DNA from 3 places in the Streptomyces sp. NBC_01474 genome. Region 2 is predicted to be linked to each of the others. Evidence: riboswitches for the same ligand, from Rfam matches in the RefSeq annotation. Region 2 holds a riboswitch; each other region holds the start of a gene.

Region 1 (3,281 bases), 1.2 Mb from region 2:
AGGACCGGATTGGCCGGACAAGGTTCGAAGGGGCCGGTGGGCGCGGGGCCGCGGGCCACGGACACGGCATGCCCGCGCTCGGTGCCGCCCTCGGCGATCAGCAGGTACCAGTGGTCGCCCACGTGGTACAGGTGCGGCGCCTCCGGGGCCTTGGCGCCCGGTGTTCCGGACCACAGCGGGCGCGGCTCGCCGAACGTCTCGCCGGTGTACGGGTCGATACGGACCTGGGAGATGCCGGCGACCGTGACCCAGCACGCGCCGTCCTCGTCCCAGGCGAGATCCGGGTCGATGCCGGGGACGCCGGGCAGTGGGACCGGGTCGGACCAGGGGCCCGCCGGGTCAGTGGCGGAGACGAGCAGGTTGCCGCCGCCCTCGCTCACATTGGTGGTGATGAGCCAGAAGCGGCCGTCGTGGTGGCGCAGCGTCGGCGCGTAGATCCCGGCCGAGGAGGGTGTGTCCCAGGGCAGCCGCAGCTGGCCGGGCCGGTCGAGGACGTTGCCGATCTGCCGCCAGTGCACCAGGTCGCGACTGTGGAAGAGCGGCACCCCGGGCACGTACTCGAAGCTCGAGCACGCGAGGTAGTAGTCGTCGCCGACGCGGCAGACGCTGGGGTCCGGGTGGAACCCGGGGATGACCGGGTGTGGGTCTGCCATGCTGTTTCTCCACGGTGTCGAAGCGCTTCGATTCGCGGGGAGGATATGCACGGGGGTGACGGCGCGCAAGGGGTTGAGCAGGACGCAACTGGGCCCTGAAGTCCCTTCGTACACGCGGGACTTCAGGGCCACACATCATCGATGCGCTTCAACTGGCGGTTGCTGGGCTTCCGTTCAGGCCGAGTGGACTGCGGTGTCCTCCGCGCTGAGCCGGTGCGGAACCCAAAGCGACTGTCAGTACGCGCCGTTCACGTTGTCGATCGAGCCGTACTTGTCGGCCGCGTAGTTGCAGGCGGCAGTGATGTTGGCGACCGGGTCGTAGCTGTTCATCGAGGTGCCGGGCACGTGGTAAGCCTTGAACGTGGGGTCGATGACCTGCAGGAGCCCCTTGGACGGGGTTCCTGCGACAGCGTTGGAGTCCCAGTTGTTGATGGCCAGGGGGTTGCCGGAGGACTCACGCATGATGTTGCGGTGGATGCCCTCGTAGGAGCCGGGAATGTTGTGCTGGGCCATGATGTCGAGCGACTCCTTGATCCAGCCGTCGAGGTCGTTGGTGTAGGACTTCTTCGCCGGGGCAGCGGCGAGCGTGGTCCGGACCTCGGAGCGGTCGGCCCGCTCGGCGGATGCCCTGGTGGCTACGGGCTTGGTGGGGCTCTTCTCGCCGAGCGTGAGCTTGATGCCGGGGTGTATCAGCCCCGGGTTGTCACCGACGGCGGCTCGGTTGTCCTGGTACAGCTTCTTCCAGCCGCCGCTCAGAGAGTGCTCTCGGGCGATCTTGCTGAGGGTGTCGCCCGCGGCGACGACATACGTCGTGGGGGCCGCGGCGCTCTTTGCGGCCGGGGCGGCCTGCTCCGCGCTGGCGTTGGTCGCGCCGAGCACCGGGAGAGCGAGCACAGCCGCGCCCGTGCCTGCGGCGGCGAGTCCCCGGGTGAGCGAGATGGACTTGAGGCGGCGGTGCTTTCCCTTTGAGGGCATGACGAATTCCTCTCCGTCGCCTGCGAGGTGAGCTGTCGGGTTCGGACAGGAGATGTCCGGTCGCACTATGAGTGCGACTTCACCCCGAGCCGTTCCGCAAACCGGATCGGCGGCTTACCTGGGTCCCCCGCTCCTGCCGTACGTAACCGAGTGGGTGGGAGGGATTCCGGACAGCGGCAGGATTCGGCGTTCCATCCGGATTGACGGTGACATTAGGCGAGAAAGCGCGGACGGAACAAGACCGGAATTGTGATCGCGAAATGTGAGAGCCCTGTGTGCGGCGACCAGGACACGCCGCCATCTTTGATCGAAAAGCCCAATCTTCTTCGCGCAGAAGGGAAGCAGGGCATCAGCAGAGCTCGGGGCCCGCGTCTGTTCGTGTGACGCGGTTCACTGAATGGGATGCAGGTTGGAATGCCACCCCATCACGTATGAGGGTGCGGTATTTCGCCTGAATCCCCTGCAAGATAGGTGTAACTCCTCTTACGGCGCCAATAATGTTTAAAAGATGGTTTTTACTATGAAAACGGACATAGCGCCGCGTTGAGTTTGCTACCTAAAGGGGCATATTGGCGTCAATGTCGACCCGATCACGCGGCCCGATGGGCGTCCCCGCCGCACGGTTCATGAGCAAGCCTCGATCGGGATGGTGCCTGAACGTGACCTTGTGCGGTTCGGCTGAGGGTCGACCGAGGTGAGGCCGACGGGCTCCGTCATCGGAGTGCACTTCCTGCCGACCTGTTGGGGTCGCGGGATACCCGAGGGCCGGGTGGGCGAGGGCTCCGATGGTGCACCTGGAAATCTTGCGGGGCTCAGGATGTGCGCGAGTTCAGAAGAGGCCTGAATGTGATGGGAAGTCAGTTGCGGATCGTCACCGGTATGTCAGTGAAAGCCTCTGCTCGGATCCGGAGGAGCCTGCTGAAAATCTCTGCCGACTGACGAGTGAAGGTGTGCCGCGAAGAAGCGCAGTAATAGAGGAAGTTACTCGGGCGCATGAAACATGACGGCGATTCACCAGTCACGCGGGATATTTGAGACCTGAATTCGAGCGAAGGCGTGCTGGACGCGAGCGCGAACGGGCTTATGGGAGCGGCGTGTTCCTGATTTGAGGCAGGCACCGCCGCGTTGTGGTGAGTCGTGGGCCGGGCCGCTGCCTCGGGTCCGGTTGTGCGGGGAGCTGACGGGACGCGGGCGGCTGGTGCCGGAGTGGGCGGGCGTTCGCGGCGTGCACGGCATCTGACCGACGCCGGGGCGAGGCGGCCCGCTTTCCTGCGGGTACCGCTACCGGTGTTCCGGGTTTTCGTAGTCGTGGCGGCAGCCGGCGTCCCAGGCGGTGCGCTGGTTGCCGTAGGCGGGGATGCCACCGAGATCTTTCAATGCCCGGGCCAGGTGCAGCAGGTTCCAGGTCATGAACGCGGTGTTGCGGTTGGTGAAGTCGTTCTCGGGGCCGCCGGAGCTCGGGTCGAGGTAGGAGGGGCCGGGGCCGGCCTCACCGATCCATCCGGCGTCGGCCTGGGGAGGGATGGTGTACCCCAGGTGTTGCAGGCTGTAGAGGACATTCATTGCGCAGTGTTTGACGCCGTCCTCGTTGCCGGTGATCAGGCAGCCGCCGACGCGGCCGTAATAGGCGTACTGTCCTGCGTCGTTGAGAAG
Region 2 (3,281 bases):
CCAAGCTCCTGGAGGAGCGGATCGTCTTCCTGGGGACGCCGATCGACGACACCTCCGCGAACGACGTGATGGCGCAGTTCATGCACCTCGAGTACGCCGCGCCGGACCGGGACATCTCGCTGTACATCAACTCCCCCGGCGGCTCGTTCAGCGCGATGATGGCGATCTACGACACGATCCGGTTCGTCAGCTGCGAGGTCGAGACCGTGTGCCTCGGGCAGGCCGCCTCCGCCGCCGCCGTGCTCCTGGCGGCCGGGACACCGGGGAAGCGGGCCATGCTGCCCGGCGCGCGCGTGGTGATCCATCAGCCGGGGCTGCCCGAGCCCGCGCAGGGCCAGCCGAGCGACCTGGAGATCCAGGCCCGTGAACTGGTGCGTATGCGCGCCCAGCTGGAGGAACTGCTCGCGCGGCACACCGGGCAGAACCGCGAGCGCATCGCCGCCGACATCGAGCGGGACACGATCCTCCGGGCCCAGGACGCCGTGGAGTACGGGCTCGTGGACCGGGTCATCGACAACCGCAAGACGTCCGGTTCGGCCCCCGGCGCCAGGTGAGCCGGCGATGCTGCCGCCCGAACTGCCCCCGCTGCCCGCGCTGACGCGCGCCGAGTGCGAACTCCTCGACCGCTATCTGGAGGTGGTCGATCTGCTCGGCAGGATCAACCCGGCCCGGAGCGACCACACGTATGGCGGACTGCGCGCTGCGCAAGCGCTCGTCGGCAGGGCGACGGCCCTCAGGGACGCCCTGACGCTCATGCATCAGCGGGGCGAGAGCGAGGTCCACGCGACGACGCTGGCTCGGGCTTTGCGGGTCCTGGACGGAGAAAGGAGGTCACAACGGGTCACAGTTCCGCCGGAGCCGGTCAATTGACGGTGCATTCGAGACTGGAGCGGTCGAGGCGAACCGTCCGGACCCGAGCCGAAACGGACCAGAAGAGGTACCCACATACGGAGTAGCCGGTACTAGCACTTGCGAACCGGAAAAGTTGCGCGGAACGCCTACGCGGAATCAGAGATTCCGCCTTCCGCTGCTGGTGCGGGCGTCGTCGGGACCCCTGCACCAGGGTGGAAAGGTGCGCTGTCCACCCGAACAGGCCAGTCGTGAGGACACTCACTTAACGCCGATTCGGCGCTGCGTTCGCGCCGTTCGTGCGTGAAGATCCCTTCCGACGACAAGCCCCCGCCGCCGCGGCGGGGCGGTCCGTGCGGACGCCGAGTCCTGCCGCCGTACGGATGCCAGGTCGACAGGAGTGGATCGGCAGGAGTGGAGGACCCGAGCACGACGGGCCGCCGGAGCTGTTTTCCGGGCCGGCCCTTGGGGTGAAGCCGCACATCGCGGCCGGGCAACTTCGCCAGCCCGAATCCGACAGGTCATCCTTCACAGGCGGCTGACGAAGGGTTGCGCATGACTGCGCTCAATCGTGTCCCGTCGCTGCTCGCCCGGGCCGGAACCGCCTCGGCCCTCACGCTCGCCGTAGCGGGTGGCAGCCTGCTGGTCCCCGGAGCCGCCCCCGAAGCGGAAGCCGCGCCACCGGCGACGAAAGCACTCCAGATCGCGGCCTCCAAGAGGGGAAGCCCCTACCGGTGGGGCGCCACTGGGCCGCACACATTCGACTGCTCGGGCCTGACGCTCTACTCGTTCAAGGCCGCGGGCAAGAAACTGCCCCGCACCGCCGCCCAGCAGTACAACAAGACCCGCCATGTCTCCGCGTCCCATCGAAAACGCGGTGACCTGGTCTTCTTCCACTCGGGCCGCGGCGTCTACCACGTCGGCATCTACGCCGGGAAGGGAAAGATCTGGCACTCGCCGAAGACCGGTGCCGTGGTGCGGCTCGAGCGGATCTGGACGAGGAGCGTCTGGTACGGGCGCGTGCGCTAGCGCCGTCTGACGGGTCCCCCGGGCGCCCGGGGGACCCGTCAGGCGCCGGAGCGTGCTCACGCCCGCCCGCCTCGGAACCGCGCGATGGGGTACTCGTGGTCGTATGGACGAGGACCGAAGGGCTTGCGACGAGGACGCCCCACGCCCGGGCCCGCCGAGCGGCGGCCAGGACCGGCACGAGACGCCGCTGGAGCGCGCGGACCGGAACTTCGGCGAGCTGCTCCAGGAACTGAGGGTCACCCAGACGGGCGTGCAGATCCTCTTCGCGTTCCTGCTGACGCTGGCGTTCACTCCGCGGTTCCCGTCGCTGGACGCCGTGCAGCGCGCGACCTACATCGCGACGCTGCTGCTCGCGGTGCTCGCCGCCGCGCTGTTCACGGCGCCCGCGGCGCTGCACCGCGCGCTGTTCCGGCGCGGCGCCAAGCCTCAGATCGTGCAGATGTCCTCGCGGCTCGCCACGGCCGGCCTGAGCGTTCTGGTGCTCGCCCTGACCGGGTCCGTGCTGCTCGTCGTGGACGTCACGGCGGGGCGGGCGGCGGGGATCGCGGCGGGAGCCGGCACGTTCGCGGTCTGTGTGGGCCTGTGGGGTGTGCTGCCGCGTCTGGTGCGGCGCTCGCTCACGCGGGCGCAGGAGGAGACGGACACACCGTCCCCGTAGCCGCCTTCATACCTGCCGGCCTTCACACCTGTTGGCCTGCACGCCCGCCGGCCTTCACACCTGTTGGACAGGGACCGTCCACGGCAGGGCGATCCATACGGTCTTGCCGCCTTCGGGGGTGGGCCTGACCGACAGGCTTCCGCCGCACTCGGCGGTCAGCCAGCGGATGATCACCATGCCGCGCCCGTTGTCCTGCTGGACGGCGGCCGGGAGCCGCTTCGGGTAGCACGGGTGGCTGTCCGTGACACCGATGCGCAGGTGTTCGTCGCGCTCCAGCTGCATGTCGACCTTGAAGACGGGCGACTGTCCACGGGTGTGCATCACGGCGTTCGTGGCGAGTTCGGAGACGATGAGCCGGACCGTGTCGGCGGCTTCCGCGTCGCGCGGCATGCCCCATTCGGCGAGTACGTCGCTGACATATGTGCGGGCCGAGAAGACCGAGGCGGGATCGCTCGGCAGAGTGACGGATGCTTCCTGGTGATCTGCCATGGCGACGTCGTCCCTTTTTTCGCCGGGGCCTGAATCCGACACATGGCGGATGACTCGAGGCGACCCCCGGACTGGTGCTTCGCGCCAGAGTGCCACTCCCGCCCGGCCGGTGGAGCCGATCCCCCGAGATATGCATATATCTGTCGCTCGAAGCGGTGAACTCTGCGTGGGTGGACCGCATTTGGGCGTACGCCGCCGACTTCCTCTACCGTCGCCTCAGAACACCGATCCGCCGGGCCTGAAGGAGCCGGGCCGC
Region 3 (3,281 bases), 2.8 Mb from region 2:
GCGCGGTCATCCAGATCGGCATCGTCATCGGCGGCGCCGACGGCGACTTCGACAAGACCGAGCAGGCCGTCGTCCGCGAGGCCTGCCTGATGCTCGACCTGCCGCCGCACGAGTTCGATCTGTAGGGGGATACACCGAAGGCCCGGAACCATTGGTTCCGGGCCTTCGGCCTTCAGTAGCGGGGACAGGATTTGAACCTGCGACCTCTGGGTTATGAGCCCAGCGAGCTACCGAGCTGCTCCACCCCGCGTCGGTAAACACGACTCTACGCCATTGCGGCGACAGAACGCGAATCGGTTGCCCGGAGTTCCGTGATCCGCCGCCTGGGACCCCTTTCACCCGGTCGGTCCCACCAGGTCGCCCGCCGTCTGTCCGGGGTGAACCCTGGGGTGGGGCCCGATGACGTGCGCAGACGCGGGACCGACGCGGACGGTGGCGGGAGACGAGTGGTGGGGCAGCGAGGAGGACACGGGCGAGAGGCGGAGCAGGGCCTGTCCCGGGCCCGGTTCTTCGTACGTCTGGTGACCGTGCTGCTCATCGTCGCCGGGGCGGTCTACGACTACGTCACGCCGTCGACGTTCACCGGCGTGCCCCTGTTCACCGCCGCCCCGCTCGTCGCGGCCCCGTTCTTCTCGCCCCGCGGCACTCTCCTGACCGGCCTCGCGACCGTCGCCGTCGTACTCGGGGTGCATCTCAGATACACCCGCAGTTACGACAGTGACGCCATCACCGAACTCGTCACGGTCGCCACCGTCGCCGTACTCGCCTGTGTCATGAACCGCGTCGTGCGGCGCGGCAGCGAGCAGCTCACCTCTGTGCGCCAGATCGCCGAGGCGGCCCAGCGCGCCGTCCTGCCCGAGCCCGCCGAGCGCATCGGCGGCCTGGAGATCGCGGCCCGCTACGAGGCCGCCCAGGAGGGGGCCTTCATCGGGGGCGATCTGTACGCGGTGCAGGACACCCCGCACGGTGTGCGGCTCGTCGTGGGCGACGTACGCGGGAAGGGCATGGGCGCGGTGGCCGCCGTGGCCGTCGTCATCGGCGCCTTCCGGGAGGCGGCCGAGCAGGAGGCGACCCTGGAGGCGGTCGCGCAGCGCCTGGAGCGGGCGCTCGCGCGGGAGGGGCTGCGGCGCAACGGCCTCGACGAGTTCGAGGGCTTCACCACGGCCGTGCTCGCCGAGATCCCGCACGGCAACGGCCTCGTACGCGTCATCAACCGCGGCCACCCGGAACCCCTGCTCCTGGGCGGCGACGGGGCGCTCAAGGTCCTGTCGGCTCCGGAGCCCGCGCTGCCGCTCGGGATGGGGGACCTCGGCACCTGGCCCGACCGGGCGTCCGAGACGGAGTTCCCGAGCGGGGCGACGCTGCTGCTCCACACCGACGGTCTCTCGGAGGCGCGCGACGCGCAGGGCACCTTCTACGACCCGGCGGCCCGGCTCGCGGGGCGGATGTTCTCGGGGCCCGATCCGCTGCTGGCCGCGCTCACCGCCGAGGTCCGACGGCACACCGGGGGCGGCACGACGGACGACATGGCGCTGCTCGCGGTGAGGCGGCCGTGAAGCAGCCGTGAAGCAGCGGTGAGCACCGTCATCACCTTACGTAGTCGAACGGCGTCGCTGTGCATAACATTTGACAAACCGTCAGATGAACGGCGCGTTCCGGTGACGGGTCAACTCGCCCGATTCCGCCCGCTCGTGCCCCGTTAAGTCCAGGCCAAAGGCGTTAACGATCAGTCGGAACGGCTTGGAATCGGGCCCCGGTGTCTATTAACGTTCGATAACGCAGCGCGGTCGTCCCAGCCGTCACAAGAGATGGCTCCGTGCGCACGCGCCTAATCCCGCAAGGGAGCCGGGGAACCACCAACTTGGGGTGAATCGGACGTCTTTCCTTGCGGAAGGCGTCGGTAGGAGACCTTCCTGCTCCGAACCCGTCAGCTAACCCGGTAGGCGAGAAGGAAGGAAAGGAGCGCGCCCCAGTGGCGTCCAACCGGCCTGCCCCAGAGTTCTCCTATGCGCCGATCGACGAAGAGTTCGGCGAAACGGACGAGCGGACCTGGGAGGAGTGGAATCCCACCGAGGAGTCCGTCCGTCCCGTACGCGGCAGGCACCGCGTAGCCAAGCAGCGCGGCGGTCTCGCGCGCAGCTCCACTGTTCTCGGTGTCGGTGTGATCGCGGCCGTCGGCGCGGGCGGCATCGCCACCGCGCAGGGCGGCAAGCCTCCCGTACACATCTCGATGCCCGACCTCTCGGCCGTCAAGGACTCGCTGCCCGACGCCAAGTCCCTGCCCGGCGTGGGCGCGCTGATATCCGATGTCTCCGGAGATGACGACGAGTCCGGCGCCGACGCGACCCCGCTGACCGGCGCCGGCATCACCACCGCGGACGCCCAGCAGGGCACGACCGCCGGCGAGGCCCTGCGCGCCCGCATCATGCAGCAGGCCGAGCAGCAGCAGGACCAGGCCGCCGACGCCGAGGCCGCGGCCGCCGAGGAGGCCGCCGCGAAGAAGGCCGCCGAGGACGCCGCCAAGGAGCAGGACGCCGCCAAGGCCAAGGCCGCCGCCGACAAGAAGGCGGCGGAGGAGGCCGCGAAGAAGAAGGCCGAGGCCGAGCGCCTCGCCAAGCTCGCCAAGAGCTTCACGCTGCCGGTCGCCTCCTACACGATCACCGGCACCTTCGGTCAGCCCGGCTCGATGTGGTCCTCCGGCTACCACACGGGTCTCGACTTCGCCGCTCCGACGGGTACGCCGCTGAAGGCGATCCACTCCGGCACCGTCAAGGAGGCCGGCTGGGCGGGCGCGTACGGCTACCGCACCGTCCTGGAGCTGCCGGACGGCACCGAGCTCTGGTACTGCCACCAGTCGTCCCTCAACGTCAGCGCGGGCCAGAAGGTGACCAGCGGCGACGTCATCGGCCGGGTCGGCGCCACCGGCAACGTGACAGGGCCGCACCTCCACCTGGAGGTCCACCCCGGCGGCCAGGCGACCGGGGTCGACCCCGCGCCGTGGCTGCGCTCCAACGGCCTGACGATCTGAGGCTCGTAACCCTCCGAACCCCGGTGGTCCTGACGGCAACCCCCCGACGTCAGGGCTGCCGGTTCGCCGTGCCCGGAATATCTTGATCCATATCGGTGTTGTGACAGGCCATGACTTCTCTTCGCAAGCTCGGCTCGTCAGACCTCGAGGTGTTCCCGCTCGCCCTCGGCGGCAATGTGTTCGGCTGGACCTCCGACGAGGCGCAGTCCTTCGCCGTACTCGACGCGTACGTCGCCGCGGGCGGCAACTTCGT

What was found. Region 2 has a riboswitch for cyclic di-AMP ahead of OG758_RS39010 (C40 family peptidase). Riboswitches for the same ligand answer to the same signal wherever they lie in the genome.
Region 1: another riboswitch for cyclic di-AMP. It lies ahead of OG758_RS44605 (transglycosylase SLT domain-containing protein); the one in region 2 lies ahead of OG758_RS39010 (C40 family peptidase).
Region 3: another riboswitch for cyclic di-AMP. It lies ahead of OG758_RS26610 (M23 family metallopeptidase); the one in region 2 lies ahead of OG758_RS39010 (C40 family peptidase).

The regions. Positions count from the first base shown of each region.
Region 1 is NZ_CP109449.1:9,753,691-9,756,971, forward strand. Features, by position in the region: gene OG758_RS44600 (glycoside hydrolase family 43 protein) at 1-653, opposite strand, end outside; gene OG758_RS44605 (transglycosylase SLT domain-containing protein) at 888-1,628, opposite strand; cyclic di-AMP (ydaO/yuaA leader) riboswitch at 1,631-1,795, opposite strand; gene OG758_RS44610 (flavodoxin family protein) at 2,910-3,281, opposite strand, start outside.
Region 2 is NZ_CP109449.1:8,534,682-8,537,962, reverse strand. Features, by position in the region: gene OG758_RS39020 (ATP-dependent Clp protease proteolytic subunit) at 1-554, shown strand, start outside; gene OG758_RS39015 (hypothetical protein) at 562-870, shown strand; cyclic di-AMP (ydaO/yuaA leader) riboswitch at 1,224-1,401, shown strand; gene OG758_RS39010 (C40 family peptidase) at 1,405-1,878, shown strand; gene OG758_RS39005 (DUF6328 family protein) at 1,982-2,536, shown strand; gene OG758_RS39000 (ATP-binding protein) at 2,591-3,025, opposite strand.
Region 3 is NZ_CP109449.1:5,784,078-5,787,358, forward strand. Features, by position in the region: gene OG758_RS26595 (tellurite resistance TerB family protein) at 1-125, shown strand, start outside; tRNA gene OG758_RS26600 (tRNA-Met) at 177-250, opposite strand; gene OG758_RS26605 (PP2C family protein-serine/threonine phosphatase) at 450-1,556, shown strand; cyclic di-AMP (ydaO/yuaA leader) riboswitch at 1,816-1,961, shown strand; gene OG758_RS26610 (M23 family metallopeptidase) at 1,973-3,028, shown strand; gene OG758_RS26615 (aldo/keto reductase) at 3,139-3,281, shown strand, end outside.